Regions from separate parts of the Gordonia sp. C13 genome, predicted to be linked through region 2. Evidence: predicted binding sites of a transcription regulator. Region 2 holds the regulator's gene; the other holds the start of a gene.
What was found. Region 2 encodes LexA, which represses DNA repair genes until DNA is damaged. Its sites were predicted from a motif close to CGAACANNTGTTCG; they were not measured.
Positions count from the first base shown of each region.

Region 1: a site for LexA is predicted at 3,141-3,154, ahead of cofD (2-phospho-L-lactate transferase). Genes of this name have one in related genera too.

Region 1 covers NZ_JALPSY010000024.1:59,042-75,267, reverse strand. The annotation lists gene M1L58_RS17615 (hypothetical protein) at 1-1,008, opposite strand, end outside; gene M1L58_RS17610 (DUF3499 domain-containing protein) at 1,179-1,739, opposite strand; gene M1L58_RS17605 (metallopeptidase family protein) at 1,841-2,362, shown strand; gene M1L58_RS17600 (WhiB family transcriptional regulator) at 2,458-2,721, opposite strand; gene cofD (2-phospho-L-lactate transferase) at 3,441-4,475, shown strand; gene M1L58_RS17590 (coenzyme F420-0:L-glutamate ligase) at 4,472-5,821, shown strand; gene M1L58_RS17585 (NUDIX hydrolase) at 5,818-6,393, shown strand; gene glgC (glucose-1-phosphate adenylyltransferase) at 6,798-8,012, opposite strand; gene glgA (glycogen synthase) at 8,126-9,292, shown strand; gene M1L58_RS17570 (putative RNA methyltransferase) at 9,320-10,222, opposite strand; gene M1L58_RS17565 (DUF3117 domain-containing protein) at 10,264-10,431, opposite strand; gene M1L58_RS17560 (DivIVA domain-containing protein) at 10,534-10,980, opposite strand; gene M1L58_RS17555 (glucosyl-3-phosphoglycerate synthase) at 11,141-12,154, opposite strand; gene folP (dihydropteroate synthase) at 12,151-13,032, opposite strand; gene M1L58_RS17545 (long-chain-acyl-CoA synthetase) at 13,029-14,858, opposite strand; gene M1L58_RS17540 (TIGR00730 family Rossman fold protein) at 14,915-15,472, opposite strand; gene M1L58_RS17535 (TIGR00730 family Rossman fold protein) at 15,469-16,226, opposite strand, start outside.
Region 2 covers NZ_JALPSY010000001.1:280,191-296,416, forward strand. The annotation lists gene M1L58_RS01310 (DUF4192 domain-containing protein) at 1-390, opposite strand, end outside; gene M1L58_RS01315 (hypothetical protein) at 482-1,147, opposite strand; gene M1L58_RS01320 (proteasome assembly chaperone family protein) at 1,401-2,381, shown strand; gene M1L58_RS01325 (DEAD/DEAH box helicase) at 2,402-4,483, shown strand; gene M1L58_RS01330 (hydrogen peroxide-inducible genes activator) at 4,488-5,420, opposite strand; gene M1L58_RS01335 (peroxiredoxin) at 5,547-6,134, shown strand; gene M1L58_RS01340 (alkyl hydroperoxide reductase) at 6,149-6,682, shown strand; gene M1L58_RS01345 (aminotransferase family protein) at 6,756-8,033, opposite strand; gene hrpA (ATP-dependent RNA helicase HrpA) at 8,056-12,042, shown strand; gene nrdR (transcriptional regulator NrdR) at 12,016-12,504, opposite strand; gene M1L58_RS01360 (LysM peptidoglycan-binding domain-containing protein) at 12,604-13,149, opposite strand; gene lexA (transcriptional repressor LexA) at 13,386-14,093, shown strand; gene M1L58_RS01370 (putative PEP-binding protein) at 14,071-15,771, opposite strand; gene M1L58_RS01375 (DeoR/GlpR family DNA-binding transcription regulator) at 15,907-16,226, shown strand, end outside.

The sequences.
Region 1 (16,226 bases), on a different contig from region 2:
TTGCCCGCCGTTCTGCGGCAACGCGTCTCCCTCGTCGGTGCCGACCACCAGGTCGACGTCGCCGAGCCCCATCACCCGCTGCCGGGTGTACCACTCACGACGGGCGGTCGACACGACCATGACGCGCGGAGCGGGCTCCTGCGCCGGGCCGTCGAACTCCGGGTCGTAGAAGATCGAATCGACAGCCGGCGCGGTGCCTGATCGCGAATCCAGGAGCTGGGCCATCCGCGCCACGTCGCCGAGTTCGGCGACGGCGCCGACGATCCCGGCGAATGCGAGAAGACTCGTCACGGCATGCACGGCCAGTACCGAACCCGCCGGTGAATCCGACGTCCAGACGGAGGGACGGCCCTGCACACGCACGGCCAGCGACTTGGCCCGGTTGTGGAAGGTCTCCCGCGACGGGTGCGAGCCCGAGGCCTCGGCGTCGAGAGCATCGGCCAGGTCGTCGAGTGCGGGCACCGGACCGGTCACCCGGACCTGGGTGAGACCACTGAAGACCGCGAGAAGTGCGGCGACGAAACCGACGAACCGGAAACGCGGCTCGACGTCGAACCGCGGCGAGAGGTCGATCCCGTTGCCACCCACCGCGTCTCGGAGAGGACCGGCGTTGGGTGCGGCCACGACCACCTCGGCCCGACGACGCAGCGCCCGGGCGGCCGCATCGGCCAGGGCCATGTCGCCCGCATCCTCGCCGGCCACGATCACGACGTCGAGCGGGCCAACCCATCCCGGCAGGACTGGACCCGTCACGAGCGGCACGTCGACGCGCGCGGCGAGGGTGGCGACCCCCAGCTCGGCGGCTCGATGCGAGACCTCGCTGGAGCCGTGGACGATCACGACGCTGCGGGGTCGCAGATCGCCGAGCGGGGCCACTACGCCCTCGCGGACGGCCTCGGCGGTGGCACGAACCTGCGCGCCGGCGAGTGCGACGGCCCGCAACAGACCGTCGACGTCCGCGGAGATCAACTCCTCGGCATCATCGAGGTCGGGTGTACCGGTGCGCATGGAACCAGCGTAGCCAGCCGCGGGGACACACGCCCGGGTACGCGACACAGTCACTCGTTCGGTCCCGGCATCGAGGTGGGGCCGACGGCCGGCCTCGAACACGGAGTCCGACGATTCGCGTCCCCCGACGGCGACAACGGGTTCCACGCCCCCTGCGTGGTGGTCTCCGGTCAGTCGACCGGATCGGGGAGAACCCGCAGATGACCGCGGCGACCCGGCCGGGGTCGTGTCTGGTGGCGGGGCACACCCGGGGTGGCCGATGGCTGTGACGGCGAGTCGACAGGGCCGGCGCGATGGCGACCGCTGCGGCGGTCGGCGAGGGCGACTTCGTACGCAGCGTCGGCCGCACGCGCCTCGTCGAGGGCTCGCGAGTCGAAGGCATCGAGAGAGTCGGCCGACGTCCGGTCGGAGTTACGACCGCGGGGCCCGCTGTCGACGAAACCCGGGCGTCCGCCACCGGCGACGGCGCCGGCCTCGCGGACGGCCTCGGCGAGGGCGGTCAGCTCGTGGTCCTCGGCGGGCACCGAGAATCCCCGCTCACTGCGCAGCATCTCCCAGCCCCGGGGGACGGTGATCCGTCGGGCGTGGTCGTCGCACAGATCCCAGGAATGCGGCTCCTGCGAGGTCGCCAGCGGACCGATCACCGCAGTCGATTCGGCGTAGACGAAGGTCAGGGTAGCCACCGCGGATCGGGCGCAGCCGGGTCGGCAGCACAGACGGGGAAGCTTCACGTGACGAGATTAGCCCCCACTGTCCGCAACCACAGAGTCGACACGCTCAGATGGGGGCAGGCGGGGCGACAGGGGCCATCGCGACCTCATAGAATCGCGCCATGCGCATCCACCCGAAGCCGACGCCGCGCGGCTCGATCGGCCAGCCGGGAATCCGTCGTGGCCGACGCCGGGTCGGACGGTACCGAGACCGGCGTGGCCGCGGCCTGCGTTCCCCGCTGCTACCGCAGAACGTGCCCGCCTACAACACCCGTTCGGACGAGTTCGACGCCGTCGCGCTCGAGGCCTTCGCCGAGATCGACGCCCAGTGGCACGACCAGCTGGCCGGGCTCGACATCGCCGTCGACGAGATCCCGCGACTGCTCCCCCGCGATCCCGAGACCGTCGAGTGGCCCGACGAGGTGACCGCCGACGGTGCGGTGCCGCTCGCCCGGTTGATCCCCGCGGGAATGGACGTCCACGGGGTGCCGACGCGGGCCCAGATCATCTTGTTCCGCCGGCCGCTGGAGTCACGAGCCAAGAAGGGTACGGATCTCCTCGAGCTCGTACACGAGGTCCTCGTCCAGCAGGTCGCGACCCACCTGGGCGTCGACGAAGACACGATCGACCGCGGACCTGAGTGATCCGCGGTCGATGATCGCGTTCGACGCCTGAACGTCGAGCGTCCAGCTCTCGCTGGGTAATTCGATTGTTCGGATGACGCCGCTCCGGCGACCCCTCAGATGATGCCGCGCTTCAGGCGCCGGCGCTCGCGCTCCGACAGGCCGCCCCAGATCCCGAAGCGTTCGTCGTTGTGGAGCGCGTACTCCAGGCACTCTGCCTTGACCTCGCAGCCCTGGCAGATGCGCTTGGCCTCACGTGTCGATCCACCCTTTTCCGGGAAGAACGCCTCCGGGTCGGTCTGCGCGCACAGTGCGCGGTCCTGCCACTGCTCCTCGACGGCGTCGAACAGATCGTCGAAGTCGTTGGGCACCAAGGCCAGATGACGACGGCCGGCGGCATCGTCTGCGTCGGATTCGACGAGATCGGTTGCGTCGGCGGAAGATTCGAGCGCGGCTGCACGCGCGGTGCCACCGATCATCGAATCGTCAACGGGCCCAAGGGTGCGAAACTCTGCGGTACCGATTTCCGGGGTGGATGTCATGACGTGCGACTCTGCGATGAATTGCGGGCGAATATGTGGTTCAAGCGGATTGCCGATCGGATTGTCCAAAGCCATCGTCGGCGCCTCCTAGCTCGGGATGTTGGTCGTTGACTGTCCTTTGCGAACACGACGTGCTGCCGTACCCACCACTGCTGCCACACCACTTGTACTCGGGATGCAGCGACTCCCTGCATCCGTTGTACACAGCGCCCGAGCGACGGCCCCTTCACTGCCGGCACCGACCCTCTCACCGAGTTCGAACATACGATCGAATCCCTTGGAGGCCAGTGGTTCTCGACCTCGAATGTTCTCGATCTCAAACTCGGAATGACACTGATGTGATTAGACACGCCGGGGGCGGTCCCGGTCAAGTTGAATCGAAGAATTCCCTTTACCATCGCGTGCCGTCAAATCTGTGACCCGACACGACGACGGCTCGAAGGCGAAGTGAAGATCACACTCCCGAGCCCTCCTCCCCGCCCGCTGGACGGGCGCGACAGCGGCGTACGGGCCCTCGCGGCCGACCACTAGAGTGGCGGTGTGAAGGAGTACCTGCTGTGAAGTTGACCGTACTCGTCGGCGGCGTGGGAGGCGCGCGTTTCCTCCTCGGACTGCGCGAACTGCTCGGCACCACCCCGTTCCCGCCGCATCCCGACGACCCCACCCTCGGTGTCGGCGAACATCAGATCACCGCGATCGTCAATGTCGGCGACGACGCGTGGATGCATGGTGTGCGTATCTGCCCCGACCTCGACACGTGCATGTACACCCTCGGCGGCGGCATCGATCCCGAACGCGGGTGGGGCCGGCGCGGCGAAACCTGGCACGCGAAGGAGGAACTCGCCGCCTACGGCGCCGACCCGGACTGGTTCGGTCTCGGCGACCGCGATCTCGCCACCCATCTGATCCGGACGCAGATGCTCGACGCCGGGTACAGACTGTCCGATGTGACCGCCGCCCTGTCCCGCCGGTGGAATCCGGGCGTGCGCCTGCTGCCGGTGACCGACGACCGGCACGAAACGCATGTGGTGATCGCCAAACCGGACGGCGATGAGGGCGAGCGCGTGGCCATCCACTTCCAGGAATGGTGGGTTCGCCACCGCGCCCAGGTCCCGACCTTCGGCTTCGCACAGGTGGGATCGGACGACACCACCCCCGCACCCGGAGTCCTCGACGCGATCAGCGACGCCGACGTCATCCTGCTCGCACCGTCGAACCCGGTGGTGAGCATCGGCGCGATCGTGAGCGTTCCCGGGATACGCAGTGCGCTGCGCACCACGAAGGCCCCGGTTGTCGGTGTCTCGCCGATCATCGACAACCGACCGCTGCGCGGCATGGCCGACGAGTGCCTGTCGGTGATCGGCGTCGAGTCGTCCGCCGAGGCGGTCGCCGCCCACTACGGTGCCCGCAGCGGCAATGGCATCCTCGACGGCTGGCTGATCGCCGAGGGCGATCGCGCTCAGGTCGACGGCATCGCCATCGGTTCCGCACCGTTGCTGATGACCGACCCGCAGGCCACCGCTCAGATGATCCGCGCTGCCTGCGCACTCGTCGACGTGGCCATGCCGGAACAGAACGTGGGCACCGAGTGAGCGACCTCGCCGATCACCGCGCCCCGAACGGCCTGGAGATCCGGCCGGTCACCGGTCTCCCCGAGTTCACGCCCGAATCCGACGTCGCCGCCGAGATCCTCGCCGCCGCACCGTGGTTGGAATCCGGCGATGTGCTGGTCGTGACCAGCAAGATCATCTCGAAGGCCGAGGGCCGCATGGTCGATGCCCCGGCCGATCCGGAAGAACGTGATGCGCTGCGCCGCAAGCTCGTCGAGGCCGAGTCGGTGCGGGTCCTCGCCCGCAAGAACCGAACGCTGATCACCGAGAACCGTCTGGGTCTGGTCCAGGCCGCGGCCGGGATCGACGGCTCCAACGTGCGCTCCGACCAGTTGGCCCTGCTCCCCGAGGACCCCGACGGCAGCGCGAGAAGACTGCGGGCCGCCATCGCCGAGCGCGCCGGCCTCGAGGTCGCGGTGATCATCACCGACACGATGGGTCGTGCCTGGCGCACCGGCCAGACCGATGTCGCGATCGGATCGGCGGGGATCGCCGTCACCCATCCCTACGACGGCGGCACCGACGACTACGGGAACCCGTTGGTGGTGACCGACATCGCGGTCGCCGACGAACTGTCCGCGGCCGCGGATCTGGTCAAGGGCAAGCTCGCCGCCGTTCCGGTGGCCGTCGTGCGCGGGTTCGCGCCCGCCGACGACGGTTCGACCGCCGCCGACCTGATCCGGCCCGCCGAGGAGGACCTGTTCCGGCTGGGCACCGAGGAGGCGATCGCACTGGGTCGTCGCGAGGCCATCCGCACCCGTCGCTCCGTACGCGCCTTCGACGACCGGCCGGTCGACCCGGAACTGATGCGCGCCGCTCTGGGCGAGGCCCTCACCGCGCCCGCGCCGCACCACACCCATCCGGTGCGGTTCGTGTGGGTGCGCTCGGCGGAACGGCGTCGTGCGCTGCTCGACGCGATGACCGCCGAATGGCGCGCCGACCTCGAATCCGATTCCAAGACACCCGAGTCGATCGAGAAGCGTCTCCGTCGGGGCCAGATCCTGTACGACGCACCAGAACTGGTGATCCCGTTCCTGGTGCCCGACGGCGTCCACGAGTACCCCGACGAGCGCCGGAATGCGGCCGAGCACACCATGTTCACGGTGGCCGCCGGCGGTGCCGTGGCGAGCCTGCTGATCGCGCTGTCGGTCCGCGAGATCGGCAGTTGCTGGGTGGGCTCCACGATCTTCGCCGCATCGACGGTGCGTCGTGTCCTCGACTTGGACGCGTCGTGGGAGCCCCTCGGCGCGGTCGCCATCGGACATCCCCTCGAAGCCGCCCCGCTGCGCGATGCGGCGCCGACCGACGAATGGGTGATCGAACTGTGAGCGCGGAATCCCTGCACGCCTCGGCTGTCGAGGCATTGACCGCCTGGGAGGCGCCCGAGTCGGGACAGGACAGCCTCCGGCACGCCTACCTCGCGTTCCTCGCCGCCGCCCCCGACGCCTGCCTGCGGGCTTGTGCGGCAGGCCATCTCACCGGGTCGGCCATCGTCTTCGATGCCGATCGCAGCCACGTTCTGCTGACCCTGCATCCCCGCGTCGGCAAGTGGATTCAGCTCGGCGGACACTGCGAACCGTCCGACGAGACCCTCGCCGACGCCGCACTGCGGGAGGCCCGCGAGGAGTCCGGAATCCCGGGGCTCGATCTCGACCAGGTCGGCGCGGGCGGCGGAATCGTCCACCTGCACACCCACCCGATCACCTGCTCGCTCGGCGTGCCGACCCGTCATCTCGACGTGCGCTACCGGGTGGTCGCCGCCCCCACCGCCGACGGTGGTCTGCCACAGTTCGAACGCAGCGTGGAATCGGTGGACCTCCAGTGGTGGCCCATCGACGACCTGCCCCCGGACGCCGACGCCGACATCCCGGAACTCATCCGCGCAGCGTTGGCGGGCTGACCTCGATACGCGACGCCCTCGCTACGCTCGGTCGGCGCTACTCGGCCGGCGGTGGGAGCGCCGACACCCCCGCTGTCCGAGGTGCGAGGAGCGCCGACCCCCCTGCTGTCTGAGGTGCGAGGAGCGTAAGCCGCCGGGCTGAGTAGCGACGAAGGAGCGTGTCGAAGTCGACGAGCCACGAAGACCTGGTGAAATGACGTCGCCGGCCCTTCGTGGCTCGCTCCGCTCGCACCTCAGGGAGCGGACGTGGGGCTCCGCTCGCACCGCAGGAAGCAGACGTGGGCTCCGCTCGCACCTCAGGAAGCAGACGTGGGCTCCGCTCGCACCTCAGGGCGCTGCGGGCGGCCCAGCGCGGTAATTCTCGTCCCCGAGAGGGACCTCGATACGCGGCCGGCAGGGATGCTTCAGACCCGAATCCCCTTGCCGACCGTCACGACGCCACCGGCGCTGACGGAGAAGCGTTCGCGGTCGGCGTCGGGGTCGACGCCGAGTTGCTCGCCGTCGCCGACGACGACGTTCTTGTCGAGGATCGCCTTACGGACGACCGCACCCTTGCCGATGCGTACGCCCGGCATGAGAACGGCGCCGTCGATGATCGCGCCGTCCTCGACGATGACGTTCGATGACAGCACCGAATTGCGAACGGTTCCACCCGAGATGATGCAGCCCGAACCGACCACCGAGTCCTCGGCCACGCCACCTTGGACGAACTTGGCCGGCGGGAGGTTGTGTGTCTCGCCGCGGATCGGCCAGCGGCCGTTGTAGAGGTTGAAGATCGGGTGCACGGACACGAGATCCATGTGCGCCTCGTAGAACGCGTCGAGGGTTCCGACGTCGCGCCAGTAGCCCTTGTCGCGCTCGGTGGCGCCGGGCACCTCGTTGTCCTTGAAGTCGTAGACGTAGGCGGTGTCGCGGGCGACGAAGGCCGGGATGATGTCGCCGCCCATGTCGTGGTCGGAGTCGGAGTCGGCGGCGTCCTCGCGCAGTGCCTCGACGAGCGCTTCGGTGGTGAACACGTAGTTACCCATCGAGGCGAAGGTCGAGTTCGGGTCGTCCGGGGTGCCGGGCGGGTCCGCGGGTTTCTCCAGGAATCGGGTGATCTTGCCGGAGGCGTCGGAGTCGATGCACCCGAAGGCGACCGCTTCCGCACGCGGCACGCGGATGCCGGCGACGGTGACGTCGGCACCGGAGGCGATGTGCGCCTCGACCATCTGCGACGGGTCCATGCGGTAAACGTGATCGGCACCGAAGACCACGATGTACTCGGGCTGTTCGTCGGTGATGAGGTTCATCGACTGGAAGATCGCGTCGGCGCTGCCGGTGTACCAACGGGGTCCGAGGCGCTGCTGTGCGGGCACCGGCGTGATGTATTCGCCGTGGAAACCTGACGTCCACCAGGTCTGCGAGATGTGCCGGTCCAGCGAGTGCGATTTGTATTGCGTCAGCACGCAAATGCGCTCGTATCCGGCGTTGACCAGGTTCGACAGCACGAAGTCGATCAGCCGGTAGGCACCGCCGAAGGGCACCGCAGGCTTGGCCCGGTCCATCGTGAGCGGGTAAAGGCGTTTGCCTTCGCCGCCTGCGAGGACGATGCCGAGGACGTGCGGCTGTGATCTCACTCCCCCAACTTAACCGCGATCGACAGCCTCGGCCAGATGACAGCGCCGACGGATTCGCGGCCGTGTTCGCACAGCGATGGCGAACTGCCCGCGATGCCACTAGCGTCGTCATCATGAGGGTGGCGATGATGACACGGGAGTATCCACCCGAGGTGTACGGCGGTGCCGGCGTACACGTGACCGAATTGGTCCGTCACCTACGCGCTCTCGCGACCGTCGACGTGCACTGCATGGGTGCCGAACGCGACACCGCGGCGGTCTATTCACCCGATCCGGGCCTGGCCGGTGCGAATGCGGCGATCACGACACTCTCCGCCGACCTTCGCATGGCGGTCGGAGCCGAAGGGGCCGACGTCGTGCACTCCCATACCTGGTACACCGGCCTCGCCGGACACGTCGCCGCGCAACTGTACGGCGTACCGCACATCCTCACGGCACATTCGCTCGAACCGTCACGCCCGTGGAAGGCCGAACAACTCGGCGGCGGATACCGGGTGTCGAGCTGGGTCGAACGCAACGCGGTCGAATACGCCGATGCGGTGATCGCGGTGAGCTCTGGCATGCGCAACGACGTCTGCAACACCTATCCACGGCTCGACCCCGAGCGGGTCCACGTGGTGCGCAACGGCATCGACACCACCCAGTGGTATCCCGTCGACGACCCCTTCGGACCAGAGTCGACTCTGACCGCGCTCGGCGTCGATCCTCAGCGTCCGATCGTCGCGTTCGTCGGACGTATCACCCGGCAGAAGGGCGTCGCACATCTCGTCGCGGCCGCCCACGACTTCCACCCCGACGTCCAGCTGGTGCTCTGCGCAGGTGCGCCCGACACCCCGGAGATCGGCGCGGAGATCGAGGCGGCGGTCGGCAAGCTGTCCGCGTCCCGACCCGGTGTGCATTGGGTCCGGGAGATGCTGCCGCTCCCCCGTATCCGCGAGATCCTCACCGCGGCATCGGTCTTCGTGTGCCCCTCGGTGTACGAACCGTTGGGCATCGTGAACCTGGAGGCCATGGCGTGCGGAACCGCGGTCGTGGCCTCGGAGGTCGGCGGGATCCCCGAGGTGGTGCGCGATCACGTCACCGGTCGTCTGGTGCCCTATGACCCCGTCGATCCGCAGACCTTCGAACACGATCTGGCTCAGACGGTGAATGCCGTCGTGGCCGATCCGGTGATGGCGACGGCAATGGGGGCGGCCGGTCGCGAGCGCGCCGAGGCCGAGTTCTCCTGGGCGACGATCGCCGAACAGACGCTCGGGGTGTACCGCTCCGTCCTGCGCTGACGCACCACCTGCGCAGCAGGTGGTGCGTCAGTTCCCGGCGACCGGCCGGCAGGTCGTGACGACGACCGACAGCGTCACCTCGACCCTGCCGTCGCCGACGAATTCCGCGGCACGTGAGCGGATGTCGGCGTCCTCGGCGTGGAAGGCCGACGGGCCCATCGCGACGAGGTCACCGACGGTCTGTGCGTCGAGTTGGAGAACGGAACGGACCGGCGACGAGTCGACGACCTCGAAACCGTCGGTGAAAGTGGCCTGCAGCCGTTCGGATTTGCCGGAGTCGACGCTCAGCATCTGCATCGGCGCGATGATCTCGGCGAGATGGTCTGCGGCCGGGCTGACGACCACGAGGCCTCCGCCGGGCTGCAGTATCCGCGCGAACTCTGCGGCATTGCGCGGCGCGAACACCGAGAGCGCAACGGTGGCAGCGTCATCGGCGATCGGTAGGCCGCGCCAGATGTCGGCGACGACCGCCGCGTGGCTCGGAGTGCCGCGCGAGATCGCCCGCGCACAGAACTTGGAGAGGTCGATACCGATGCCGCGTGCCTCGATCGAGGGCGATGCGTCGGCGAGGGCAGTCACCGCGGCGCGAAGGTAGTGGCCCCCACCGGCTCCCGCGTCCAGGACGACGGGTTTGTCGACACCGGCACCGAATTCGCGTGTCCGTTCGGCCACCGCGTCCAGAACCGGGATGAAGAAACCGGCTTCGTGGACACGTGCGCGGGCCGCGACCATGGCCGCGGTGTCGGCACGCAGCGAGCCCGAACGTCCGTCGAGCAGTGAGACATAACCCTGTTTGGCGATGTCGAAGGAATGACCGTCACCGCAGCGGAGTGATCCTCCACGCGGCGACGGCCTGGACCCGGCTGCTGCCGGGGAAGTCTCGTCGTGCCCGGTCCCGGGCGGCGCGGTCTCGAAAGGCCCGGCACACACCGGGCATCGAAGCAGCTCGACGACGTCGGCGAGATCTCCGTTCAGCCGGTGACCCCGCGGAGTTCCTCACCCAGTGCGGCGGCTTCGTCGGCGGTCAACTCGACGACGAGGCGACCTCCGCCCTCGATCGGAATCCGGACAACGATTCCACGCCCTTCCTTGGCCGCTTCGAGGGGGCCGTCCCCAGTACGTGGCTTCATTGCCGCCATTCTCAAGCTCCCTTCACAGTGTCCCTGCTTTGAACATGATACGTGTCGTCGTCTCAATCGAATGCGAGTGCGCGACACAAGCACTGTTCCGACGTGTTCCGATCACCTGTCGGATGTAATCGACGGGCCTGCTTCGCGCGTGGCCGGTTTGGGGTCCGGATCGTCGTAAACCGCCTGCTCCCGGCCGTTCTCGGGGTTGTCGGCATTCTCTGCGGCAGCGTCGGGAACGCCCGTCGTGGTGGGGGCCACATCTGTCCCGGACTCGCGCTCACGAAGGCGCGCGATGACCGTTCGGAGGTCGTCGACCTCGCGCGCCAGACGCGCCAGCGCCCAGTCGACCTCGGACTGCTTGTAGCCCCGGAACGTCTGCATGAAGCGCAGCGCCCGGACGTCGTCGCCGCTGATCCCGACCGTCGGCAGACGGGTGAGGGTGGTGTCGGGTTCGACCGGGGGCAGTTCCTCCCCGCGCCCGAACACGAACCAGACGATGGCGAACACTGCCCCGGCGACGAGCGCCATGATCAGCAGGTACAGCAGCAGGGTCTGCATACGTCCCATCCTGACAGACCGGCGTCGGGCGGCCCCCGCGGCACCTGGCCGCCCGTCGGGCCATCAGACCGCACACGACACCGGCGACACTGCGTCACGCCGAGGGCATGTCACGGTGTCGCCGGAGTCGAGAGGTGGTCGGCCAGCCTACCGAGATCGTCTAGGAGGCCATCACCTTGGCGTTGACGGAGCGGAGCGTGTTCATCGGCGGACGGTCCTCGAGGTAGACCTCGGTGGTGTGCGGGGTGAACGAGCCGTCGGACTCGGCGGTGAACTGGGTGAGTCCGACACCGGAGTCCTCGATTCCGCATCGCCGCATGAGCGTGCCGACGATCTGCCGGCTCATGACGCCGAGTTCGATGAGCGGCCGGTTGCGGTGGGTGCGGACGCCGAGGTTGACCTGGCCGATGCCGGCGAGACCGTACCGGTCGTAGGTGTCGATGAGGAGGCCGATCTCCACGCCGTAGCCGGGCGCGAACGGCACCGACGACAGCATCTCGCGGGTGCCGGCGTACTCGCCGCCGAGCGGCTGCAGGACCGCGGTGAGGTCGGGCTTCTGCGAGGCCAGCAACGGACGGGCGACGAGTTCGGTGACGCGACCGCCGCCGTTGGCATCTTGGGTGCCGCCGGTCCGCAGCGGACGACGGTAGTAGCCCTTCACCAGATGAATGCCCGGATTCACCAGGAGCGGGCCGAGCATCTTCGGCACGAACATCGGGTCCGGGTCGATGAGGTCGGAATCGACGAAGGCGATGATGTCGCCGGTGGTCGCGGCGATCGAACGCCACAGCACCTCTCCCTTGCCCTTGACGGGTTCGAGTTCGGGTACCGCCTCTTCACGGCTGATGACCTGCGCGCCGGCGGCGAGTGCACGCTCGGCGGTGGCATCGGTGGAACCCGAGTCCAGGACGATGAGTTCGTCGACGAGCGTGCCGTACAGCGGCATGATCGAGGCGATCACGTCGGCGACGGTCTCCTCCTCGTTCAGAGCGGGGAGCACCACCGAGACGGTGCGACCGTCCTTGGCGGCGACGAGTTCGTCGATGGTCCAGTCCGGCTGTTCCCAGGTGTGGGTCGCCGACCACTGCCGCTTGGTACCGAGCGCCTCGGCCGGCGTCGGCCACACGGCGGCCTTGTCGCGACTGATGGGGTTACGTCGCTTCTGCTTGGTCATGCAAGTCCCCTGACTGTTCGGGCGGGCGGTCTCGTTCCCGCGATGGCAGCGACCATGTCGACCACACGACGGGTGGCGGCGACCTCGTGTACGCGAAAGATCCGGGCGCCTTCGGCGGCGGCCAGAGCGGTCGCGGCGAGAGTTCCCTCCAACCGTTGCTCCAGGTCTGTACCCAAAGTCTCCCCCACAAAATCCTTGTTGCTGAGCGCCATCAGCACCGGCCAGCCCGTATTAACAAGATCTTTCACACGGCGTAACAGAGCGAGCCCGTGGTGAGTGTTCTTGCCGAAATCGTGCGTCGGGTCGATAACGATCGCGTCTCGATGGACGCCCGCTGCCAGGGCCCGTTCGGCCGCGCCGGTCACCTCGGCGAGCACATCGGCCACCACCGCGTCGACGGAGTCGCCGTAGGCGACGCGATGCGGGCGAGTCCGGACGACGGCACCGCCGGTGTGCGAACACACGATCCCCGCGCCGCGTTCGGCCGCCACCGCGACCACCTCGGGGTCGAATCCGGCCCACGTGTCGTTGATGAGATCGGCGCCCGCCGCGCACGCCTGGTCGGCGACCTCGCTGCGCCACGTGTCGACGCTGATCAGCACGTCGGGGTGGCGCTCGCGGATCCACGAGATCATCGGAACGACGCGGGCCGCCTCGGTCGTCGCGTCGACCTCCTCGCCGGGCCCTGCCTTCACCCCGCCGACATCGATGATGTCGGCCCCCTCGGCGACCACCTGGTCGACGCGTCGCTGTGCGGCGGTGTCGTCGAAGCTGGCGCCACGGTCGTAGAAGGAGTCAGGGGTGCGGTTGACGATCGCCATGACCAGCGCGCGGTCGGTGGCCACCGGACGACCGCACAGGGTCGGCGAAACAATCATCCCTTGGGGACCTTGGCGGCTGCCACGTCGTCGGGGTAATCCTCGTAGTACTCCACGTAGCCCTTCTCCTTGCCGACCAGCACGTAGACCTTATCGGCCTCGGCGTCGGCATAACCTTCCTTACGGAGTTCGACTTTACGGTTCTTGAAGGTCGAGGTCTGCTCGAAGTCGTCGACGATCCGCACGAACAGCGGCACCGCATAGGACGGCAGCGCCTTGCAGAGGTGCTCGGCGAGCCGTTTCGGCTCGAGGTCGGCTCCGTCGCGCAACTTGATCGCCACCATTCCGGCGCGGCCGTCGGTGCCGGGCACCTCGACGCCGTAGGCCACCGACTGTGCCACCGCGTCGTAGGAATCGACCGCACCCTCGACCTCGGTGGTGGCCACGTTCTCGCCCTTCCAGCGGAAGGTGTCGCCGAGCCGGTCGACGAAGGAGATGTGCGCGAAGCCCTGGTCGCGGACGAGGTCGCCCGAGTTGAAGTACGCATCGCCCTTCTTGAAGGCGTCGCGCACGATCTTCTTCTCGGTTTCCTCCTCGTCGGTGTAGCCGTCGACCGGCACCCGGTTGGAGATCTGCGCGAGCAACAGCCCCGTACCGCCCTTGCCGACCTCGGTCAGCCGGCCCTCGGAGTTGCGCTTCGGGTTGCCCTCCTCGTCGTATTCGACGATCTTGTACGGCAGCGGGCAGAAGCCGGCGGTCTTGTCGACGGTGAAGGCGTTGACGAAGGCGAGGTTGAGTTCGCTGGCGCCGTAGAACTCGACGACGCGGTCCACGCCGAACCGCTCGCGGAACTCGTCCCAGATGTCGGGGCGCATCCCGTTTCCGACGACGGTGTGGACCGAGTGCTGCCGGTCGGTGGGCTTCTCCGGCTGCGCCAGCAGGTAGCGGCACAGCTCACCGATGTAGCAGAAGGCGGTGGCGCGGTTGAGGATCACGTCGTCCCAGAACTTCGACGCCGAGAACGACTTGCCGATCGCGAAGCACGCGCCCGACGCCAGTACCGACGACAGCGAGACCGACAGTGCGTTGTTGTGGTAGAGCGGCAGCGGCACGTACATGGTGTCGCTGTGACGCAGGCGGACCGCGAGACCGCCGATTCCGGAGAAGCTGGCCAGCCACCGGTTGTGGCTCATCACGCTGGCCTTGGGCATGCCGGTGGTACCCGAGGTGAAGATGTAGAAGGCCTTCGTCGAGGCCGGCAACTGCGCGGTGACCTCCGGATCGGTGTCCGGCTTGTCCTCGGCGGCGGCATCGAACTCGGCGAAATCGAAGACGTGCTCGGGCAACGCCGATTCCGGGATCGACTCGAAGGTCTCGGCACACTCCGGATCGTGGACGAGGACCTTGGCCCCGAGCAGCTTCACCGAGTGCTCGAGGACATCCCCGCGCTGGTTGTAGTTCAGCATCCCGGCGATCGCGCCGAGCTTCACCGTCGCCAGCATCAGCAGCAGATCGGTGGTGTTGTTCTTGGAGAGCAGGGCGACGACGTCGCCCTTGCCGACGCCGGCCTCGGAAAGGACTGCGGCATAACGGTTCACACGGCGATTGGCCTCACCGTAGGTGGTCGTGCGGCCCTCGAACCGGACGAACGGACGGTCCGGATGAGCGTTCGCAAGCTTCTGGAAGACCGAGCCGATCGTCTTCTTCGCCTCCGGCGGGCGTCGGATGAGGCCCGGTGCGTGCTTGATCATCCCGGTCGCGTGTGGCGCCATCTTCACCACGCCGCGCAGGAGATCCCCCACCCCGACCGTCTTCACCGTGTCCTGGCTCGAACCGTTCGTCGTCGAGTCCGACTGGACGTCCTTGGGCTGGGTCTCTGGGGACATGTGGCCTCCGCTCTCCGCTGGGCGTCGTGAGTGCCCCGCGCACTCACCGCGCTACCTTACCGGCCGGTAGGAAGTTCCCACCGCTGTGTCGCCAACTCGATCGCCTCGTCGACGGAGGCCGTGACCAGCAGCCGATCCAACGATCGCTGGGAGACGAATCCGGTTGTCGACAACTCTCTCAGCCAGCCGAGGAGCGGCGCGTAGAAATCGAAAGGATCGAGCAGGACCACCGGCTTCTCGTGCATGCCCAGGTACCCACCCGTCCAGGTCTCGAACAGCTCCTCCAGGGTTCCGATACCCCCGGGGAGCGTGATGAAACCGTCGGCGCGCTCGTCCATGAGGCGCTTGCGTTCACGCATCGTCTCGGTGATGACGAGTTCGTCGGACCCGAGGTCGGCGACCTCGCGCTCGATCAGCGACCTCGGGATGATGCCGGTGGTGTGGCCGCCCGCCGCTCGCGCAGATGTGACCAGCGAACCCATCATCGAGACGTTGCCGCCGCCGGAGACGACGGTGTGGCCGGCACGCGCAAGGGCCGCCCCCACCTCGGTGGCGAGATCGAGGAAGCGCTGCTCGACGGGACCGGACGCACAGTAGACACAGACGGCACTCACCGGGCAATCGTGCCATCGACTCCGGGCGGGTTCACGCCGGGTTGCGTCGGGGCCGCCGCCTCGATCGCTGCGACGACGTCGTCGGGGTCGTCGACGACGGTCAGCAGGTCGAGGTCCTCGGGCGAGATCATTCCGCGCGCGGCCAGCACGTCGCGCATCCAGTCGAGCAGTCCACCCCAGAAGTCGCTGCCCACCAGCACGATCGGGAATCGCACCACCTTCTTGGTCTGCACCAGGGTGAGCGCCTCGAACAGCTCGTCGAGCGTGCCCATACCGCCGGGCAGGCAGACGAAGGCCTGCGCGTATTTCACGAACATCGTCTTGCGGACGAAGAAGTAGCGGAAGTTCATGCCGAGGTCGACCCACGGATTGAGGCCCTGCTCGAAGGGCAACTCGATGTTCAGGCCGATCGACTGGGCGCCCGCCTCGTGCGCCCCCTGGTTCGCCGCCTCCATCGCGCCGGGTCCGCCGCCGGTGATGACCGCATAACCGGCCTCACCGAGCGCTCGACCGACCCGCACACCGAGGGCGTATTCCCGCGAATCCGGCTTCAACCGCGCGGACCCGAACACGGTCACCGCCTCGGCGACGCCGCTCATCGCGTCGAATCCGGCGACGAACTCCGACTGGATGCGCAGCACCCGCCACGAGTCGCGCATCGTGCGTTCGGCGCGGCTCTCCGGGTCACGCGGGTCGACCCACTCGAGAAGTCGCCGGTCGGTCGTCTTGCCCCGCTGTTCCGGCCGGATTCGGA
Region 2 (16,226 bases):
GCCGGGATCGAAGGCGGACAGGGCGAATCCGGTGGCGACACCCCCGATCGCGTCGAAGTGGCGGTCGGCGATCGCGAGTACCCGTCGATATCGGGGATCGTCGGCCGGATAGCGGTCGTCGGCAATGATCGCCACGACCTCGTCGGCGCCGTAGGAGTGGGTGATCGCCCCGAGGCCCGCGAGCACGGTGGACAGCTCGGAGGTCGGTGCGCCGGTGTCGTCGAGGGCGAGATCGTGGCGCATGGTGGCCGAGATCCCCCGGTCGGGTGCGAAGGCGACCACGATGATCGAACGCTCCGGGATGAAGCCGAGCAACGCCGGGATCGCTGTCAGCAGCGTCGTCGGATCGATGGGGTCACGGGCGGGTCGGGAGGACGCGAAGGCGGGCATGGGAGAAGCATCGGCCGCGGAACGCCATCCAGACTGTGCGCGCGATGACCTGTGGACAACTGCCGCAGGCCGTCCACAGGTCGCGACCTCGTCAGCCGAAGGCGGCGGACACCGCCTTGGTGAACAGCTCGTCGAGCGCCGCCGAATCCTCGGCGGGCACCGGACCTGCTGCAGGCCAACGATATTCGGCGTACACGCGCACCCCGTCGCGCTCGCCGATCAGGGCGAGGGAGCTGGTGGTGACCGGTGCGGTGCCACCGCCGGTGACGATGGTGCGACGGATGGTCGCGGTGTCGACACCGTCGCGGGCGGGCGGGGCGGGCAGGACCTCGGTCGTGACCGTCGACGACGCCCCGAAGGTGGTCGTCGTCAGTTCCGGACACTTCTCGGCACGCTTCACGACGTCGGTGAGCGGGGTGTCGACATGCGCGACGACGGTGGTCAGGGTCGAGCGTTCCGCGGTGCCCGGGCCGAGGAAGGCGACGGCGCCGTCGGCGGAGACCGGGGCGGGTGCGCATTCGGGCGGCGAGACCTCGGTGTTCTCCTTCTGCCCCGGCGCCGGACCACCGGTCACGTCGGCCAGGGCGTTGGCCACCGCCTGGGGTGGGATCGGGCTCGCCGGACCGCCCGGGAAGTCCGACGCCGCCACCGACCTCGACGAGAGGTCGGGATCCGCTGGCTCGGCGTCTCCCACGATCGAACACGCCGAGAGCACACCACCCGTGAGAACGGCGCAGGCAGCGGCCAGTACGAGCACGGGCAGGCGGCGTCCGGAGGACGTAGGTGGTGCAGCGGTTGCCGGGGTCACAGCGATCTACTGTGCCACCGCAGGCGTCCGCTCACGCAGGTGACACACCCGAGGAGGGAATCCCTGACGCGACGATGTCGTTACATATTCGGTGTTCCGCCGGACGCCGGTGCCAACCGCGACCGAAGGTGCGAGACAATGAGACATATGACGAGAATCCGGCCGTGCTGTACCACGGCCGCCACGTACAAGGAGGGATGACGTGGACGAGCAACCCGCGCGGAACGACGCGCTGTACGAACTCGCCTTTCCCGCTCCGCAGGTCACCCGCGCCGATGGCACGGGCCCGGTTCTGATCCATGCCCTCGAAGGGTTCGCCGACGCCGGCCACGCCGTCGCGCTCGCAGCCGCCCATCTCCGGGACAGCCTGGAATCGGAACTGGTCGCGACGTTCTCGTCCGACGAGCTGATGGACTACCGCTCCCGCCGCCCGACGATCTCGTTCAGCGGTGAGACCTTCACCGAGGTCGAGATGCCGGCCCTGACCCTGCACGCGATCCGCGACAACTCGGGCAAGGGTTTCCTGCTGCTGGCCGGCGCCGAACCGGATCTGCGGTGGGAGCAGTTCGTCGACGCGGTGCGCCGCCTGTCCGATCGGCTGGGCGTCACCGACGTCATCGGGCTCAACGCGATCCCGATGGCCGTGCCGCACACGCGTCCACCGTCGATCACCGCGCACGGCAGCGATCCCGACGCGCTCGGCGACCTCCCCCGCTGGGGTTCGGCGATGAAGCTGCCTGCGAGCGCCTCGATGCTGCTGGAGCTGAGGATGGGTGAACACGACTACCGGGCCTCCGGCCTGTCGGTCCACGTGCCCCACTACCTGGCGCAGACCAACTACCCGGCGGCCTCCGCGCGGCTGCTGTCCGCAGTCGCCGAGCTGGCCGGTCTCGACCTGCCGCTGGCCGCGCTCGAGAGCGCCGCGGAGAAGGTGCGCGCCCAGGTCGACACCGAGGTCGAGGGCAACTCCGAGATCGAGTCGGTCGTCGCCGCACTCGAGACCCAGTACGACACCTTCACCCAGGCCGCCGAGGAGCGTGCGTCGCTGCTCGCCGCCGAGGAGTCGCTGCCCAGCGGGGACGAACTTGGCGCCGAACTCGAGCGGTTCCTCGCAGAGCAGGCAGCCGAGCAGACCTCGAAGGACGACGAGCCCGGAGACGAGGGACCGCAATCGTCGATCTGACCGCGAGCCCGACGGCCCTGGTGCCGGTCGACGACGAGGACCAGGCGCTCGACACCTACACACAGTGGTGGACCGATCGTGGCCTCGACCTGTACGAACACCAGGAAGAGGCCCTGCTCGAGCTGCTCGCCGGCAGCCACGTCATCCTGGCGACCCCGACCGGTTCGGGGAAGTCGCTCGTGGCCGCCGGCGCACTGTATTTCGCGCGCTGCCGCGGCGAACGGGCCTTCTACACCGCGCCGATCAAGGCGCTCGTGAGCGAGAAGTTCTTCGAACTGTGCGGCATGTTCGGCGCCGATCAGGTCGGCCTGCTGACCGGCGACGCGTCGGTCAACCCGGATGCGCCGATCGTCTGCGCCACCGCCGAGATCGTCGCGAACCTCGCCCTCGCGGCGGGTGGTGACAGCGACATCGGCACGCTGGTCGCCGACGAGTTCCACTACTACGGCGAACCCGACCGCGGCTGGGCCTGGCAGGTCCCGCTCATCGAGCTGCCGTCCACGCAGTTCCTGCTGATGTCGGCGACACTCGGCGACGTCTCGTTCTTCGTCGACGACCTCGCGCGCCGCACCGGGCGGGACACGGTCGAGGTCACCGGCGCCCAACGGCCCGTGCCGCTCGTCCACGACTATGCGATGACCCCGATCCACGAGACGATCGCCGACCTCGTCGACCGTGGACGCGCGCCGATCTACGTCGTGCACTTCACCCAGGCCGCCGCGGTCGAACGCGCCCAGGCACTGCTGAGCGTGAAGATCTGCGACAAGGACGAGAAGGCCGCGATCGCCGAGGCGATCGGCGACTTCCGGTTCTCCACCGGCTTCGGCAACACCCTGTCGAAGCTCCTGCGTTCAGGCATCGGCGTCCACCACGCCGGGATGCTCCCCCGCTACCGTCGCCTCGTCGAACGTCTTGCGCAGCAAGGACTTCTGAAGGTGATCGCCGGTACCGACACCCTCGGCGTGGGCATCAACGTGCCGATCCGCACGGTGCTGTTCGCCGGGTTGAGCAAGTACGACGGCCGCCGCGTCCGGCGCCTGCGGGCGCGTGAGTTCCATCAGATCGCGGGCCGCGCCGGCCGGGCCGGCTTCGACACCGTCGGCTATGTGGTCGCCCAGGCGCCCGAGCACGACGTGGAGAACGCCCGCGCCGTCGCCAAGGCCGGCGACGATCCGAAGAAGCTGCGGAAGCTGGTGCGCCGCAAGCCTCCCGAGGGTTTCGTTTCGTGGGGCGAGAAGACCTTCACCCAGCTGATCGACGCCCCCGACGAGCCGCTGCGGTCGCATTTCCAGATGACCACCGCGATGCTGCTCGAGGTACTCGGCCGGCCCGGTGACTGTTTCGCCGCCATCCGGCACCTCCTCGAGGACAACCACGAACCGCGCGATCGGCAGCTACGCCACATCAAACACACCATCGAGCTCTATCGCGGCCTGCGCGACGCCGGGATCGTCGTACAGCTCGACGAACCCGACGAGACCGGTCGGCACATCGCCCTCAGCGTGGACATGCCGGAGAACTTCGCGCTGACCAACCCGCTGTCGGCGTTCGCGATGGCCACGTTCGAGATCCTCGACCCCGAATCCTCCACGTACGCCCTCGATGTCATCTCGATCCTCGAGTCCACGCTGGAGAACCCGCGGCCGTTGCTGCTCGCCCAGCGCAAGGTCGCCCGCGACGCGGCGATCGCCGAGATGAAGGCCGACGGCATCGAGTACGAGGAACGGATGACGCGGCTGGAGGACATCACCTGGCCGCAACCGCTGTTCGAGGAGATCTTCGGAGCCTTCGAGATCTACCGGCGCGGCCACCCGTGGGTGGCGTCGTTCCCGCCCAACCCGAAGTCGGTGCTGCGCGAGATGCTGGAGAAGGCGATGACCTTCACCGAGCTGATCTCCGCCTATGGTCTCGCCCGCAGCGAGGGCGTGGTGCTGCGCTACCTGTCCGACTGTTATCGGGTTCTGCGCCAAGGCGTTCCGACCAGTGCGGTGACGCCGGAGATCGAGCAGATCGTGGCCGACCTCGGCACCATGGTCCGCGAGGTCGACTCGAGCCTCGTCGACGAGTGGGAGGCGCTCGCCGCCCAGGCCGCGGAGGCCTGATCACTCACACCGGCGTGACCGCGCCGGTGTCGGCGACGATCTCCGAGATGATCGTCGCGAGCTCTCGATACGCATCGTCGTGGCGCGCGGACCGGCGGAAGGCGACCCCGATCTGACGCCCCGGCCGCGGCGAGGCGAAGGTGGCGATCGCCAGGTCTCCCGAAGCCGTTTCCGAGGCGACCGCGGTCTGCGGGATGAGGGTCACCCCGAGCCCGCCGACGACGCAGTGCACGGCCGTCGTCAGCGACGCCGCGCGCGTCTGTCCCAGGTCGGGCCGGACCCCGGCAAGCGCACACACCTCCAGCGCCTGGTCACGCAGACAGTGCCCCTCGTCGAGAAGCAGCAAAGGCAGGTCGGCCAGTGCGCTCGGGTCCACCCGCCGCTTGCCGGCGAGGGCGTGCCCGGCCGGCAGGGCGAGGACGAAATCCTCACGGTAGAGCGGAACCTCGGCGATACCGGGGACGTCGAGCGGCAGCGCCAGGAGTGCCACGTCGAGGGTGCCGCCCCGTAGCTGTTCGACGAGCCGCCCGGTCTGCTCCTCGACGACACGGGGCCGGAGGTCCGGCAGCTTGTCGGCGAGTCCGCGGAGCACCGCGGGCAGCACGTAGGGCGCGACCGTCGGGATGACGCCCAGCCGGATGGCACCGTGCAGCGGCTGGCCGGCACCCGCGGCCGCGGCGGTGAACTCGTCGACGGCATCGACGGCTGCCATCGCTCGCGGCAGCAATTCCTCGCCGTCCTGGGTCAGCAGGACCCGGCGGGTCGTCCGCTCGACGAGTGTCACGCCGAGACCCGTCTCGAGCGCCGAGAGGGCCTGGGACAGCGACGGCTGACTCACTCCCAGGTCCGCCGCGGCAGACCCGAAGTGCCTGCGCTGGGCGAGGGCCACGAACGCGCGCAGGCCGGCGATGGTGGGCTGATAAGTTTTATCGGGCATGGTTATCAGTGTAGTGCTACTAATCACGTTTCGCTTTTGCCGATTTTCCGGCACGATAGTACTCGTACGTCGCGAAAGTCTTTCGCGCGCAATTTCGGTACACCCCCTCAGCTGAAGGAGCGATACATGGCCCTGCTCACCATCGGTGACCAGTTCCCCGCCTACAACCTCACCGCCGTGATCGGTGGCGACCTCAGCAAGGTCAACGCCCAGCAGCCCGACGACTACTTCACCACCGTCACCTCCGACGACCACCCCGGTCAGTGGCGCGTCGTCTTCTTCTGGCCGAAGGACTTCACCTTCGTGTGCCCGACGGAGATCGCCGCCTTCGGCAAGCTGAACGACGAGTTCGCCGATCGTGACACCCAGGTGCTCGGCGCCTCGGTCGACAACGAGTTCGTCCACTTCCAGTGGCGTGCACAGCACGAGGACCTGAAGACCCTGCCGTTCCCGATGATGAGTGACCTCAAGCGCGAGCTGGCCACCGCCGCAGGCGTTCTCAACGCCGACGGTGTCGCCGACCGCGCCACCTTCATCATCGACCCGAACAACGAGATCCAGTTCGTGTCGGTCACCGCCGGCTCCGTGGGCCGCAACGTCGACGAGGTCCTGCGCGTCCTCGACGCCCTGCAGTCCGACGAGCTGTGTGCCTGCAACTGGAAGAAGGGCGACCCGACGATCAACGCCGGTGAGCTCATGTCCTCGGGCGTCTAGAGAAGGAGATCAAGATGAGCATCGACAATCTCAAGGAAGCACTTCCGGAGTACGCGAAGGACCTCAAGCTCAACCTCGGTTCGATCAGCCGCACCACCGCGCTGAACGAGGAGCAGCTGTGGGGCACCCTGCTGTCGACCGCAGCCGCCACCAAGAGTGCCAAGGTGCTCTCCGAGATCGCCGACGAGGCCGCTGACAACCTGTCGGCCGAGGCCTACAATGCCGCACTCGGTGCCGCGTCGATCATGGGTATGAACAACGTGTTCTACCGCGGTCGCGGTTTCCTCGACGGCAAGTACGACGATCTGCGTCCCGGTCTGCGGATGAACATCATCGGCAACCCCGGTGTCGACAAGGCCGCGTTCGAGCTGTGGTCGTTCGCCGTGTCCTCGATCAACGGCTGTGGCCACTGCGTCGCCGCCCACGAGAACACCCTCCGTGAGGCCGGCGTCGAGCGCGAGGCCATCCTCGAGGCCCTCAAGGTCGCCTCGATCGTGGCCGGCGTGGCCCAGGCCATCGCGACCACCGAGGTGCTCGCGAACGCCTGATCGGCAACACATACGACGAAGCCCGGCTGCCATTCGGCAGCCGGGCTTCGTCGTGTTCGGGGTGTTCGGCCCGTCAGCTGAGCGCGGCGCGGATGCGGTCGGCCATCTCGCCGACCTCGTCGGTCGTCATGACGAACGACGGTGAGATCTGCAGCGCACCCTGCCCGGCGGCACGGGTGCTGACGCCGTGCTCGCGCAGCTTAAGGACCGCGGCCGGCGCGGTGGCCGGGTCGGCGAGCTGGACCGCGGTGACGGCACCGAGGCCGGTGCGCACCTCGGCGACCGTGTCGAGGTCGGCCAGCGGGGCCAGCGCCGTCGCGAGGTCGCCCTCGAGGCGCGAGGCCTCGGCGAGCAGGTTCTCCCGGCGGATGATCTCCAGGTTGGCCAGCGCGGCGGCCGCCGCGGCGGCGTGACCGCCGTAGGTGTAACCGTGGCGCCACCAGACACCTCCGGCGAAGAACGGCTCGGCGACGCGCGGGGCGATGAACACCGCACCCATCGGCACGTAGCCGGAGGTGAGGCCCTTGGCGGTGGTGATCATGTCGGGCTGGAGGTCGAAGCGCGCCGAGGCGAACCACGAGTCGCCGCCGATACGGCCGAAGCCGGTGACGACCTCGTCGACGACGAACAGGATGTCGTGATCGCGGCAGATGGCGCGGACCTCGTCGAGGTATCCGGCCGGCGGCAGGTAGATGCCACCGGCGCCGATGATCGGCTCGCAGAAGAACGCGGCGATGTTCTCCGCGCCGACCCGCTCGATCAGACCGAGCAGGCTCTTCGCGTCGTCCCAGTCGACGTTCTGCACGTCGTGCATGAGCTCGCCGTAGCCGTCGTGGTTGAGCGGGATGCCCGCCAGCGACGTACCCGCGGCATGCATGCCGTGGTAGGCCTTGGTCCGGCTCACGACGACGCGCTTGGCGGGTTTGCCCTGCTCCACCCAGTAGCGGCGGGCCAGCTTGACCGCGGTGTCGACCGAGTCGCTGCCGCCCGAGGTGAAGAAGATCTTCGACCCGGGCACCGGCGCGATCGCGGCCAGCTCGTCGGCGAGCTGCAGCGTGACGTCGCTCGCGATGTCACCGAAGTTCGAGTAGTGCGCGATCGTGCCCAGCTGACGCGACACCGCGTCGGCGATCTCGGTGCGGCCGTGGCCCACGTTGGTGAACCAGAGACCGGCGGTCGCGTCGATGTATTCCTTGCCGTCGCGGTCCCAGATACGGGTCCCCTCGCCCTTGGTCACGACGAAGGGTCCACTCGCGGTCACCGCACCCATGTCGGCGAAGCCGTGCCACAGAGCACCAGAAGTTTCAGACATGCCCACCATGATGCCGGGCGAGGTGAGCGCTCCCCGCATCGACCCATATCCTGGAGTCATCATGTCGGTCGAGTCCCCAGATCCAGCCCCGCGAGATCCTCAGCCCGGCATCTCCCGTACCGAACTGCTGCGTTCGGTCGACGAGGTCGCGATCCTCGACGCCCACCGTCTGCGCCGCCGCATCGACAGACTGGGCCGCACCCCCGACCCGCGCAGATGGCAACAAGTCGTCGCGGACGTCGAGAAGGCCCGGAGCCGCCTCGACCGTCGCCGGGCCACCGTGCCGGTGCTGCGCTTCCCCGACGAACTCCCCGTCTCGGCCGCCCGCGAGGAGATCGCCGACGCGATCCGGGACCACCAGGTCGTGGTGGTCGCCGGTGAGACCGGTTCCGGCAAGACCACGCAGCTGCCGAAGATCTGCCTCGAACTCGGCCGCGGTATCCGCGGCACGATCGGCCACACCCAGCCGCGGCGCATCGCGGCCAGCTCGGTGGCCAAGCGCATCGCCGACGAGACCGAGACCGAACTCGGTGACGCGGTCGGTTATTCGGTCCGGTTCACCGACCGTTCGGGCGCGGACACGCTGATCCGCGTGATGACCGACGGCATCCTGCTCCGCGAGATCGCCACCGATCCGATGCTGCGCCGCTACGACACCCTCATCATCGACGAGGCCCATGAGCGCAGCCTCAACATCGATTTCATCCTCGGGTACCTGCGTCGACTGCTGCCGCAACGACCGGACCTGAAGGTGATCATCACCTCGGCGACGATCGAACCCGCCCGTTTCGCGCGGCATTTCAGCACGCCCGAGACGTCGGTCCCGGTCATCGAGGTGTCCGGTCGTACCTACCCCGTCGAGATCCGTTACCGGCCGCTGAGTCTCCAGGAACGGCCGGACAGCGGCGACGACGCCGGTGGCGGCGAGCACGCCGACCTCGACCAGATCCAGGGCATCGACGCCGCGATCGACGAGCTGTGGGCCGGCGGCCGCGGCGACATCCTCGTTTTCCTCCCCACCGAACGCGACATCCGCGAGACAGCGGATGCGTTGAAGCGCCGGACCGGAACCGGCCGGAACGGCGGCGCGGAGATCGTTCCGCTGTTCGCACGGTTGTCGATCGCCGACCAGCAGAAGGTTTTCGCCCCGTCGAACGGTCGCCGGATCGTACTGGCCACCAACGTCGCCGAGACCTCGGTCACGGTGCCCGGCATCCGCTACGTCATCGACACCGGCACCGCCCGCATCAGCCGATACTCGACCCGCACCAAGGTCAACCGCCTTCCCATCGAACCTGTCTCGCAGGCCAGCGCCCGCCAGCGCGCCGGCCGATGCGGTCGCGTCGCCCCCGGCGTGTGCATCCGGCTCTACAGCGAGAACGACTTCGACGCCCGTCCCGCTTTCACCGACCCGGAGATCCTGCGCACCAACCTCGCCGCCGTCATCCTCCAGATGACCTCGCTGAAACTCGGTGAGATCGCGGACTTCCCGTTCGTGCAGCCGCCCGACGAACGCGCGATCCGCGACGGCATGGGCGTACTGACCGAACTCGGTGCGATCACCGTGAGCCGTGAGGGCGGCCCGCCGCGCCTCACCCCCGTCGGTCGGTCCATGTCCCGCATCCCCGTCGATCCGCGGATCGCCCGGATGCTCATCGCCGGCCGCGAACTCGGCTGCCTCGACCACCTGCTCGTCATCGCCTCCGCGATGTCCCTGCCCGATCCCCGCGAACGTCCGGCCGAACACCGCGAGGCCGCAGACGCCTCGCATCGTCGCTTCGTCGTGCCGCAGTCGGACTTCCTGTCCTACGTCGAGCTGTGGCGCTACCTCGAGGAGCAGCGGAAGGAGTTGTCCAGCAGCAAGTTCCGACGGATGTGCGAACGGGAGTTCCTGCACTTCCTGCGCATCCGGGAATGGCGGGACCTGCATCGCCAGCTCACCGAGATCGTCAAGGACCTGGACTGGCCGGTGAGTCCTGCCGGTTCCGACCTTCCCGAGGTCGACGCCGACGCCGTCCACCGCGCGATCCTCTCGGGTCTGCTGTCCAACATCGCGGCGCGCAACACCGAGGGCCGCGAGTTCACCGGGGCACGCAACACGACGCTGATGATCTTCCCGGCGTCACCGCTCGCCAAGAAGCCGCCGCCCTTCATCATGGCCGCGGAGGTCCTCGAGACCTCCCGCCTGTTCGCGCACACCGTCGCCGGCATCGATCCGTTGTGGGCGGAGAAACTGGCCGGCGTTCTGGTGAAGCGTACGTACAGCGAGCCGCACTGGTCGTCCAAACGCGGTGCCGCGATGGCCTACGAACGGGTGACGCTGTACGGCGTCACCCTCGTCGCGAAACGCCGCGTCGACTACGGCCCCATCGATCCGGTCGTCTCCCGCGAACTGTTCATCCGCCATGCCCTGATCGAGGGCGACTGGCGTACCCAACACCCGTTCTTCGAACGCAACCGCGCTCTGCTCGAAGCCGCCTCCGACGTCGAGAACCGCATGCGCACACGCGGACTGGTGATCACCGAGGATCAGCTGTTCGAGTTCTACGACAAGCGGGTGGGCGCCGAGGTCACCTCCGCACGGCACTTCGACACGTGGTGGAAGAAGGCCCGACGCGCCGACGCGGCTCTGCTCGACCTCAAGCCCGAGGACGTCGCGGCGAGCACCGAGGCCGCGCCCACCGACTACCCGGGCGCCTGGCAACAGGGCGATACCCGACTCGAACTCCGCTACCGGTTCGAACCCGGCGCACCCGATGACGGTGTCACCGTGATCATCCCGCGCGCACTGCTCCCCCACGTGCGCCCGGCGGGATTCGACTGGTCGGTGCCCGGCATGCGGACGGAACTGGCCACCGCCCTGGTGAAGTCGCTGCCCAAGCGGTTGCGCAAGTCCATGTCCCCGGCGCAGCGTTTCGCCGAACTGGCCCTGGCGCGTCTGACACCGCGCAGCGAACCGCTCACTGTCGGGCTCGCGCGTGAGCTCACCACGATCACACAGATGACGGTCACCGCAGCCGATTTCGACGTCGACCGAATTCCGGCCCACCTCAAGATGCATTTCGCCGTGGTCGACGACACCGGGAACATCACCGCGCGAGCCGATTCCATCGCCGAACTCCAGCGTGTGGGCACACGCGCCGCGACAAAGACGGTGAAGCGCACCCTGTATAGCGCCTGGACCGACGAGGGTATCGGCACCCTCGCCGCACAGCGGACCGTCGACATCGCCGGACAACGCCTCACCCGCTACCCCACGATCGACGCGATCACCGACGAGGCCGGGCGGACCCGCGGGGTGGTCGTGATCGATGCCGCGTCGGAGCAGACCCGTGATCGGTTGGCGGAGAGAGGGATCGTCGCGCTGCTCGACCTCGCGATCCCTCCCCTGCACCGACGTGTGGCGAGCTCTCTCGGCGCCGCCGGCCGACTCGCGTTGAGTCAGAGCCCCTACCCGGACCTCGATGCGCTGCTGGCCGACTGCACACGCCGCGCCATCCGCGATGTGGTGGCCGGCCTCGACGCCGGCACGCTGTCCGCGGTGCGCTCACCCGAGGCGTTCCGCGCACTCACGGAGAAACTGCGGCCACGGATCTCCGAAGCGGCACCCGAATACTTCTCTCTCGCCGTCGAATCCCTCGGCTGGGTGGCGCCGGTGCGCGCCGCGATCGACCGTCATGCCGGTTCGCTCGCAGCCGACGACGTCGCCGAACAACTCGACAATCTCGTCTTCGACGGCTTCATCGCCGCCACCGCACGACGACATCTGGAGAACGTGCCGCGCTATCTCGCGGCGGCCGAAGCCCGGTTGACGGCACTGCCCGCATCCGCGGCCCGGGACCAGGCCGGAGTGGCCGTCGTCGACCGGGTGACCGAGCGGTGGGCCCAGCGACTGACGCAGGTCCCCGAGCACCGGAAGGCCTACGTCAACGACGAGGCTCAGTGGCTTGTCGAGGAACTGCGGGTGGGATTGTTCGCCGAACGACTCGGCACCGCGTACCCGGTGTCGGAGAAGCGGGTCCTACGAACTCTGGACCGACTCGGCTGAGGCCTTGCCGGACTCGGACGACGCCGAACGCAGATCGTCGATCTCGCGCTGGAAGTCCTCGACGGAGTCGAACGAGCGATACACCGACGCGAAGCGCAGGTAGGCGACCTCGTCGAGGTCGCGCAGCGGCTTGAGGATCGCGAGTCCGACCTCGTTGCTGGGGATCTCGGCCGATCCACTGGCACGCACCGTGTCCTCGACCTGCTGGGCCAGCTGGGCCAGCGCGTCCTCGGCGACGTGGCGTCCCTGGCATGCGCGCCGGACGCCCCTCATCACCTTCTCGCGACTGAACGGTTCGGTGACACCGTTGCGTTTGACCACCGCGAGCACTGCGCTCTCCACGGTCGAGAAGCGTCGCCCACACTCCACGCAGGAGCGGCGGCGCCGGATGGCCTGCCCCTCATCAGCGACACGCGAGTCGATGACCTTGGTGTCGTCGTTCTTGCAGAAGGGGCAGCGCATCGTATCCTCACGCAGGTCACGGGACACTCTGATGCAGCCGGGCCGCATGCCAGGCCGGTAGTCGGCCGGTCCCTGTGACATCGAGGATACCGCCCGCGTTCAGTGGTACCGGGGGGCGAGGAGCGGCTGGCCGACGCGCAGGCCGCTCGACGGGAGGTCGTTCAGCTGGACGATCTCGTCGACAACTGCCTCACGGGGCATCTCGGGGGCGACACGAGATGCGATGGTGCTCAGCGAGTCACCCGAGCGCACATGCACGACCTCGGTGCCGACCGAGGACGGCGTGACCGTGGCGGCATAGTTCTGGCCGACGACCGCGATGACCCAGACGGCCAGCGCGAGTCCGACGCCGGCGAGGATGGCCGTCGCCGTGCGCCGGCGCCGGCGGATGACCGCCGAGGGGGCGGTCTGCGCGGGACGCGAGGCCGGCACGACCGGTCCACGACCGCGCAGACCGACCGGCGAGGCGCACTGCGTGGAGGCGATCCGGCGGACCCGGACCGCAGACTCCGGTACCGGGCGACCGTCGACGGGACGGCGCCCGTCGACGGGACGGCGCCCGTCGCCGCGGCGCATCGGGCGCTGCAGGACGTCGCCATGAACATCGTCGAAGTGGACGGGGTCGATGAGAGTGGCGGTGCGCATGGTGCCCTCCGTGTTTCCGGTCGAACCGTGTTCGTGCGGACCGCGTCGTCCGTGTTCGAACTGTTCGAGTGTCGATCATCTGTTCGATGAACTGATGTTCGATTTGTAGCACGGCACTCCGACAATTGTCTCGCAACACGTCGAACAAATGTTTGATGCGGTCGGCGATCTCGGCTACGCTCGTCGAGAAGAGAAGCGATCTACCAGCACGTTCGGAAATCGAGAGGAACCCGATCATGAGCGATGACGGCGGTAAGCGCACCGGAGCGCGGGGCGCCGACGAGCCCGTCACCCCGGCAGACATGGCGGCGGCCGAGGCCTCGCTGACGCCGCGGCAGCGCGGAGTTCTCGAGGTGATCCGCAAATCCGTGCGCGAGCGCGGTTACCCGCCGAGCATCCGCGAGATCGGTGACGAGGTGGGTCTCACCTCGACCTCATCCGTTGCCCATCAGCTGCGGACACTCGAGCGCAAGGGCCTCCTGAAGCGCGATGCGAACCGTCCGCGGGCGGTCAACATCGCGCCGAGCGAGCCGCCGACGCCCACCTCGCCGGACGGCAGCGCGCTACCCGAGCCCACCTTCGTGCCGGTGCTCGGCCGGATCGCCGCAGGCGGCCCGATCCTCGCCGAGGAAGCCGTCGAGGACGTCTTCCCGCTCCCCCGCGAACTCGTGGGTGAGGGCTCGCTGTTCCTGCTGAAGGTGGTCGGCGAGTCGATGATCGACGCGGCGATCTGCGACGGCGACTGGGTGGTCGTCCGCCAGCAGAACGTGGCCGACAACGGCGACATCGTGGCCGCCATGATCGACGGCGAGGCCACGGTGAAGACCTTCAAACGCCAGAAGGGTCACGTCTGGCTGATGCCGCACAACGAGTTGTTCGACCCGATCCCGGGCGACGAGGCCGTCATCCTCGGCAAGGTCGTCACCGTGATGCGGCGGATCTGACCTCGTCACTCTCGAGTACCGCGGCGGCAGCCGCGCGAGCCGCAGCCGGATCGGCGGTGGCCAGCGCGGCTGCCGCCGCGTTCTCGCAGGTGGCCAGGGTGACCCCGCCGAGCTGCGCCCCGACCGCGGCAGCCGCGACGGGAGCGCTCGACAGCGAGGTGACCCCGAGCCCGACGAGTACGCAGGCAAGGTAGGGATCTGCTGCGGCCTCGCCGCAGACGCCCACCGGTTTGCCCTGCTCGCGTCCGGCCCGCGCGACCGTCGCGATGAGGTGCAGGACGGCCGGCTGCCACGGATCGGTCAGCGATGCGAGGTCGGCGGACATCCGGTCGGCGGCCATCGTGTACTGCGTGAGGTCGTTGGTGCCGATCGAGACGAAGTCCACCTCGGCCAGGATCGCCGGGGCGAGGATCGCCGCGGCGGGGACCTCGATCATCACACCGGCCACCAGTCCGCGCTTGCGCACCTGCGCGGCGAACGCCGCCGCCTCGGCCGGTGACGCGATCATCGGCGCCATGACCCAGGGACTCGACTCGGAACCCTCGGCGGCGCGCGCGATCGCGTCGAGCTGGTGTTCACGGATCTCCGGGTGCGCCAAGGCGATCCGGTCGCCGCGCACACCGAGCGCCGGGTTGGCCTCCTCGGGCTGGTTCACAAAGCGCAGCGGCTTGTCCGAGCCGGCATCGAGGGTGCGGATGACGACCTTGCGGCCCCCGAAGGCGTCGAGGACCGCGCGATAGATGTCCGCCTGCTCCTCGACCGACGGTTCGTCGGCGCGTTCGAGGAAGGCCAGTTCGGTTCGGAACAGTCCCACGCCCTCCACCGGATGATCGGTGGCCGCACGGGCCGACGACCCGTCGGCGACGTTGGCCAGGATCGCCACCTCCACGCCGTCGGCGGTACGACCCGGGCCGGACCAGTCGGCCACGCGGGCGGCATGGCGCGCGTACTCTTCGACCCGTGCGCGGGCGGCGGCGTCGTCGGGCTCGACGACGATCTCGCCGGTGGCGCCGTCGACGAGTACCGCTGTGCCGGAACCGATCTCGTCGAGTCCGGACACTGCGACGACGCAGGGGATACCGAGCTGGCGGGCGATGATCGCGGTGTGGCTGGTGGGCCCGCCCAGTCGCGTCACGAGCGCGATCGTGGTCGCGGGATCGAGTCCCGCGGTGTCGGCGGGCGCGAGGTCGTCGGCCAGGAGGATCGACGGCACGTCCGGCGTCGGCACACCGGGTTCGGGCAGGCCCAGGAGCTCGGCGAGCACGCGGTCGCGAACGTCGTTGAGATCGGTGACGCGCTCGGCCATCAGCCCGCCGAGCTTGGTGAACACCGCGGCGAACTGCTCGGTGGCGGCGACGGCCGCCGATGGCGCCGAGGCACCCTTGGCGATCAGTCCCGACGCCGCACCGATCCAACCGCGGTCCTCCGCGAGTCCGGCGGTGGCGGTGAGCACCTCGGCGGCGACGCCGGTGTTCTGCGAGGCCCGCTCACGCAGGCGCGCGGCGACGGCAGCCGCTGCGGCGGTGAACCGCTGGGCCTCGTCGGCGCGCTTGTCCTCGGCGACCTCGACACCGGCGCCGAGGGCCTCCGCGGAATGGTCGGGACGGCGTCCTGGCCAGAGTGCGGGCCCATGGGCCACACCACCGACAACCGGCGTCCCCGTCAGAATCTGCGTCATGTGACCACGGTTACAAATTCTTCTTGACTTGTCAACACAAACAGGCGTAAACACAGTTACTACAACACGCAAAGCCACATGTTCCCACATTCCCGGAGAACATCACATGCGCGGAACGATCAGAACGGAGCCGGTGTGTACGCCGAGGAGAGACAGCAGGCCATCACCGAGGAGGTACGCGTCGCAGGACGCGCCTCGGTCGCCGAGCTCGCCGCGAAGTTCGACGTGACCAGCGAGACCGTCCGCCGCGACCTCGCGGTCCTCGAACGCGCCGGGCACCTGCAGCGCGTCCACGGCGGCGCCGTCCGCCCCGAGGTCCTGCGCGTGATCGGCGAACTCGGCATCGCCGAGCGCGAGACGGAACAAACCGAGGAGAAGGCGGCCATCGGCCGTGCCGCCCTCAGCTTCCTCCCGCCCGACGGCGGATCTGTGCTCTTCGACGCCGGTACCACCAC